Linked DNA regions of Cycloclasticus pugetii PS-1. The protein of the gene in region 1 binds, or shares a complex with, the protein of each later gene. Links are inferred from orthologs where the notes say so. Each region holds a gene or a part of one and is shown in the gene's direction. Other genes may lie near its edges. The genes, in order: dnaG and dnaB.

Region 1 (3,187 bases):
TAAGCGTACATGTGAAAGAGCCGGCGTTTTGGCTGAATCACGTAAACGTGAGTTTTATGAAAAGCCAACTGCTGAGCGCAAGCGTAAAGCAGCTGCAGCGGTTAAACGTCATTTGAAAGGGTTGTCTCGCACACGTCGCGCATTGAACAACCTTCGTCGTGGCCGTAGCTAATATTTGCTACTCGCGTCGTTAACATAATGAGCGAACAAGCCACGCCTTTATTGCACCGTATCCGTGAGGATATGAAGTTAGCAATGAAGGCTAAAGAAAAAGAAAAGCTGAGTGTTATTCGTTTAATACTCGCTGCTATTAAGCAAAAAGAAGTCGATGAGCGTATCGAATTAGATGATACGCAAGTCCTTCAATTGCTCGATAAGATGGTCAAACAGCGTCGTGATTCAATAGAGGCGTTTGACAAAGCAGGTCGTGACGACCTATCACTGATAGAGCAAAAAGAAACAAGTATTATCCAGCAGTACTTGCCCCAACAATTAACTGAATCAGAGGTCGATCAACTGATCGATCAGGCGATTACCGAATCTGGTGCGCAAGGCATGAAAGATATGGGTAAAGTGATGGGTATTCTTCGCCCTAAATTACAAGGTCGTGCAGACGTTGGTGCGGCAAGCGGTAAAATAAAAGCCAAGCTTTCTTAATTTGTTTTTATTTAGTGGTCCGCATGATCACTGTATGACAAATTGGTAGGCATGGAGAAGCGCATCAATTTCACTGGGCACTTCCGGCTCGTATAGAAAAGTATTAACGCTTGTTAATGTCGTCTATGCTTCAAGCAAGAATCATAGGGTAAATAAAATACCATAATCATGGCAGGTCGAATCCCCCAGCATTTTATTGATGACTTATTGGCAAGAACCGATATTGTCGAGGTGATTGATAGCTTGCTACCGTTGAAAAAAAAAGGTGCAAACTACTCTGCTTGCTGCCCTTTTCATAACGAGAAAACCCCCAGTTTTACTGTCAGCCAAGACAAGCAGTTTTATCATTGTTTTGGTTGTGGCCAGAGTGGTTCGGTGATTGGCTTTTTAATGGATTACAGCCACTTTAGTTTTGTAGAAGCAATTGAAGAATTAGCAAGCCGCGCTGGCGTGGAAGTTGTACGCGAGCAAGGGTTTGAAACGGAGAAACCGAAACGGGATTTATCGCCACTGCTGCGTATGAATGAGAAGGTGAGTGACTTTTACCAGCAGCAACTGCGACAGCATGGGGCCAGTCATATTGCGACGGAGTACTTGAAAAATAGAGGGCTGACAGGCGAAGTGGCTAAAACCTTCCAATTAGGTTTTGCACCACCAGGTTGGAGTAATTTGCTGTCGTCGTTGGGCCAAGATAACGATTCGCTCCATCAGTTAGGTGAATTAGGGCTTGTGGTGACGAATGAAAATAATAAAACGTATGACCGCTTTAGAGAGCGAATTATTTTCCCTATCCGTAATAAACGTGGGCAAACTATCGGGTTTGGTGGTCGAGTTCTAGATGGCGGCGAGCCAAAGTATTTAAATTCTCCAGAAACGCCGCTCTACCATAAAGGCCGTGAAGTATATGGTTTATATGAAGCGCTAAAATCGTCTACTAAAATACAGCAAATTATTGTGGTTGAAGGCTACTTAGACGTTATTTCGCTTTATCAGCAGGGCGTTACAAATGCTGTTGCTGCCTTGGGTACCGCAATCACTCGCGAGCACGTTGATTTATTATTTCGCTCTGTGTCCACCTTGGTGATATGTATGGATGGTGACACAGCGGGACAAAAAGCAGCATGGCGTGCTGTGACGAATGCTTTGCCAGCTTTGCGCACTGGACGGCAAATAAAAGTATTACTGTTAGCTGAGGGTGAAGATCCTGATAGTTTAATTCGTGAAAAAGGGGCCTCACACTTTGAGCAGTTGGTAGAGCAGGCGACGCCGTTGTCCAGTTATTTTTTTGATTACTTAGGTAAACAGCACCCGTTGACGACAATCGAAGGGCGGGCTGGTTTTATGGAGCAAGCGAAACCATTGCTAGATACATTACCTGCGGGTGCTTTTGCAGAATTAATGAAGAAACAATTAGCACAGCTAACTAAAATGGAAAAGCAAGGTGCGGCCGCTTCCTTCAAACCTCGATTCGGTGCGCGACAAGTTGTTAAAAAAACTGGGGCCGCCCCCCTTTCGGCTATGAGGCATTTAATAATGCTGATTCTTCATGAGCCTGCGTTGGTGCAAAAAATTAATACACAAGACGCTTGGTTACAATTAAATGTGCCAGGAATGCCGGTATTAAATGAAATTATTTCGGTGTTAAATGGTCATATAGAGGTATCGCCAGCAATGCTGCTAGAACGGTTTCGTGGGCACGAACATGAAAAAATTATTAGAGCATTGTTTGCCGAAGAGCGATTAATCGAAGGGGAGTCGACTGAGCAGGAGTTTTTAGGCGCAATTGAGCGCTTGAAAGAGCAGGCAAAAAAGAGTCGTTATGAAATATTATTGGCAAAAGCAGAAGATTTAAGTGAAGAAGAAAGAGATGAGCTTAGAGAATTAATGAAATAAAAGAACATTCGTAGATAAATTAAGAATATCTGCTAAAATACTCGGTTCAGTTGGCGAAAATTTGTACTTAGTTCACGGGAACATAATGGATAAAGAACAACAGAAAGAACAAACCTCTAAAATCAAAGCATTGATTAGTAAAGGGCATGAGCAAGGTTACTTGACGTATGCGGAGGTGAACGATCACCTACCCCAAGACGTGGAGCCAGAGCGTATTGAAGAAATCATTACAATGATTTCAGATATGGGCATTAGTGTCAGCGAAGAGGCGCCAGAGTCAGATACTGTATCCGATGGCACCGTTGCTCAAACGGTTGATGAATCTGCTGCGGCTGAAGTAGCGGCTGTTGCTTTAGCAACCGTTGATAAAGAGTTAGGCCGAACGACAGACCCTGTCCGTATGTACATGCGTGAAATGGGCACGGTTGGCTTATTAACTCGCCAAGGTGAGCTTGATATAGCTAAGCGTATTGAAGAAGGGCAAAACGAAATGTTGGCGGCGATTGTTCGTTACCCAGCTGTTGTGGATCGCTTTTTTGATGTGTTCGAAAAAATTAAGAGTGATGAACTTCGCCTAGCAGACTATATTCCAGATTTTGTTGATTTAGAAGACGACTATGATTACACGCAGCCTGCG
Region 2 (3,191 bases), 620 kb from region 1 along the record:
TTTTACATGGCGATATTTTTTGTGCCACATTTGATCTTGCCTTTGGTGTTGATTGGCTTATCAGATGTTTGGATGGATTGGCGTCAGCGGTTTGTTTGAATCGCACGCTGAGTTAAATTTTAAAATAAATAGGATTTAGTAAAGATGAACATTATTCTTCTTGAAAAGGTAGCAAATTTAGGTAACTTGGGTGACAAAGTAACAGTAAGGCCCGGTTTTGGACGTAATTTTTTAATCCCCGGTGGTAAAGCAGTTCTTGCGACGCCAGCCAGAATTAAAGAATTTGAAGCACGTAGAGCAGACCTTGAAAAAGCAGAAGCTGAGCGTCTAACAAAAGCTCAAGCAAGAGCAGAAGCCATTGAAGTGTTAAACTTAACTATTACTCACCAGGCGGGTGAAGAAGGTAAGTTATTTGGATCGGTCGGCTTACCGGATATTATTAAAGCATGTGCGGATGCAGGTGTAGAAGTTGATAAGCAAGAAATTAAATTACCTGAAGGTTCCATTAGACAGACAGGTGAATTTGAAGTGGCTATCCACTTACATACTGATGTTGTTGCATCACTAAAATTGGCGGTTGTAGCTGAAGCTTAGGACACCACATTTAAAAAAAGCCGGTGTCATTTGGCACCGGCTTTTTTTTGCAAAGAAGATTTCACCTTCCTGTACAATCGTAAAAACTTTCAATTTATCTTCAAAAACTGCTCATGTCTGAAGAACCATTATTTGACTATGAAATGCCCGATGAGACAGAGTTTCTTCGTGTTCCACCTCACTCATTACAAGCCGAACAATCAGTTTTAGGCGGTTTAATGTTAGATAATCAGTGCTGGGATACAGTGGCTGATAAGGTTTCACCAGAGGACTTTTACCGTAAAGAACACCGGCTAATTTTTGAATCGATTGCAGACTTAGCAAAAAAAGACGAGCCTTTCGATGTTGTTACTATTTCCGAAGTGCTCGGGCAAGCTGGGGAATTAGAAAGTGTCGGTGGTTTAGCGTATTTAGGGGCGCTTGCAAAAGATACGCCTAGTGCAGCAAACATTGTTAGCTATGCAGCTATTGTTCGGCAACGATCTGTTCGCCGTCAGCTTATTCATATTGGTAATGAAATATCAGATTCTGGGTTTGATACTGAAGGCCGAGACATAAATGAATTGTTGGACGAAGCTGAAAGTAAAGTTTTTAAAATTGCCGAACAGGGTGCAAAAGGGCAAAAGGGTTTTGAATCGATTAAAAACTTATTGGGCGTAGCCGTTGATAAGATTACCGAATTACATGAAAACCAAAATGCTATTACCGGTGCGAGTACCGGGTTTTCTGATTTAGATGAAATGACATCCGGTCTTCAACCGGCTGATTTAATTATTGTCGCTGGCCGACCTTCAATGGGCAAAACCAGTTTTGCAATGAACTTGGCAGAAAACATAGGCATTCAAAGTGGCTTGCCTATCGCCGTATTTAGTATGGAGATGCCGGGTGATTCATTAGCGATGAGAATGATGTCTTCTTTAGGCCGTATTGATCAGCATAAAGTTAGAACCGGACAGCTTGATGATGATGAGTGGCCACGAATGCAATCTTCAATTAATCTGTTGGCAGAAGCTAAAATATTCATAGATGACACAGGAGCACTGAGCCCCATTGAGGTTCGTGCCCGAGCAAGGCGACTGATGAAAGAACATGGTCAGCTAGGTTTGATTGTTCTCGATTACTTACAATTGATGCAATCACCATCGAAAAGTGAAAGCCGTGTAGCAGAGATTTCAGATATTTCGCGTTCATTGAAAGCCTTAGCCAAAGAGTTAAATGTACCAGTTATTGCTTTATCTCAGTTGAATCGTAATTTGGAGCAACGGCCGAATAAACGACCAGTGATGTCTGACTTGAGGGAGTCGGGAAGTATTGAGCAGGATGCCGATGTTATTATTTTTATTTATAGGGATGAAGTGTATAACGAAGACTCTGACGCAAAAGGTGTGGCAGAAATTATTATTGGTAAACAGCGTAATGGGCCGATTGGCACCTGTCGGTTGACGTTTTTAGGGCAATATACGCGGTTTGAGAACTATGCCAATGACAGTTACATTGATGATGAATATTGATCTGATGGTTAATTAGTGGCCCATCAACGCATTATGACGTTAGAATAATTATGTCTTTTCACCCCGAAGCGGTTATTGATTTATCGGCATTAACACATAATGCTGATGTTGCTCGTCGAGCAGCTCCTAACTCAAAACTTATGGCGGTAATAAAAGCAGATGCTTATGGGCATGGCATGTTAGCGGTTGCTCAGGCGTTATCATCGGTTGATGGTTTTGCTGTAGCACGGCTAGAAGAAGCAATAACACTTAGACAAGCAGGCATCGATAAAATAATTCTTGTGTTAACTGGGTTTTCTTCTCAAGCAGACCTTGAGCAGTTTTGTGCCTATGACCTAGACGCAGTTATTCATAGTGAGTACCAAGTAGAGCTACTCCATTCAGCTGATGTTTCAACACCGATATCTGCTTGGTTAAAAATAAATACGGGGATGAACCGTCTAGGAGTTGATGCGTCCGCAGTGCCGAGGCTTTACGACGCTTTGCAACTATCTGGAAAGCTACGTTTGCCGGTTAAGTTAATGACTCACTTGGCCTGTGCGGACGATATGAATTCATCGTCTACCACCTCTCAAATTAGTGTGTTTGATGAGGCTACGCTCGGTTTGAATGGTGAACAAAGTATTGCTAATTCAGCTGGATTGTTAGGTTGGAAGCATGCACAAAGACACTGGGTGCGTCCTGGCATAATGCTATATGGTGCCAACCCGTTTTGTGACTCAACAGCAAGTGATGATAATTTGCTTCCTGTGATGACACTAAAAAGCAGGGTTCTATCAATAAGAACGGTTAGAAAATCGGGCTGCGTCGGTTATGGTTCAACTTGGCAAGCTAATAGAACCAGCCTAATAGCAATTGTTGCGATTGGTTACGGCGATGGTTACCCGCGCCATGCCGTGACAGGAACACCCGTTTTGGTAGCGGGCCAAGTAGCCCCATTAGTAGGCTGTGTTTCAATGGACTCGATTACGGTGGATATCAGTCAATGCAATAATGTTCGCGTGGGTGATGAAGTTGTTTTATGGGGACGTGGTTTGCCCATTGAGGAAGTGGCTGAAAAAAGTGGTACGATTTCCTATGAGTTAT

The links.
Region 2: the proteins of dnaG (region 1) and dnaB are in contact, whole or in part, in a crystal structure (PDB 2R6A), measured with the Geobacillus stearothermophilus proteins. The link is inferred for Cycloclasticus pugetii PS-1 from one-to-one orthologs. Residues at the interface, in WP_049624496.1 of Geobacillus stearothermophilus: Lys456, Leu457, Leu458, Pro459, Ala460, Asn463, Ala464, Leu467, Leu535, Leu536, Ile537, Ala538, Gln544, Glu545, Asp548, Tyr549, His552; in WP_033016901.1 of Geobacillus stearothermophilus: Ser13, Glu15, Ala16, Gln18, Glu91, Leu92, Asp94, Ala95, Val96, Pro97, Thr98, Ala99, Ala100, Asn101, Tyr104, Tyr105, Ile108.

What each region holds. Positions count from the first base shown.
Region 1 is NZ_ARVU01000001.1:108,037-111,223, forward strand. What follows is about bases 329-3,187. They hold dnaG (DNA primase), read left to right. Parts: upstream 329-825; coding sequence 826-2,550; downstream 2,551-3,187. Other genes in these bases: CYCPU_RS0100505 (GatB/YqeY domain-containing protein), read left to right, coding at 329-657; rpoD (RNA polymerase sigma factor RpoD), read left to right, coding at 2,636-3,187. Outside these bases: rpsU (30S ribosomal protein S21), read left to right, coding at 1-172; more of CYCPU_RS0100505, read left to right, coding at 199-328. UniProt on the Escherichia coli protein: RNA polymerase that catalyzes the synthesis of short RNA molecules used as primers for DNA polymerase during DNA replication.
Region 2 is NZ_ARVU01000001.1:730,669-733,859, forward strand. What follows is about bases 44-2,906. They hold dnaB (replicative DNA helicase), read left to right. Parts: upstream 44-707; coding sequence 708-2,105; downstream 2,106-2,906. Other genes in these bases: CYCPU_RS0103565 (DUF2232 domain-containing protein), read left to right, coding at 44-99; rplI (50S ribosomal protein L9), read left to right, coding at 145-594; alr (alanine racemase), read left to right, coding at 2,156-2,906. Also shown: more of CYCPU_RS0103565, read left to right, coding at 1-43; more of alr, read left to right, coding at 2,907-3,191. UniProt on the Escherichia coli protein: The main replicative DNA helicase, it participates in initiation and elongation during chromosome replication. Travels ahead of the DNA replisome, separating dsDNA into templates for DNA synthesis.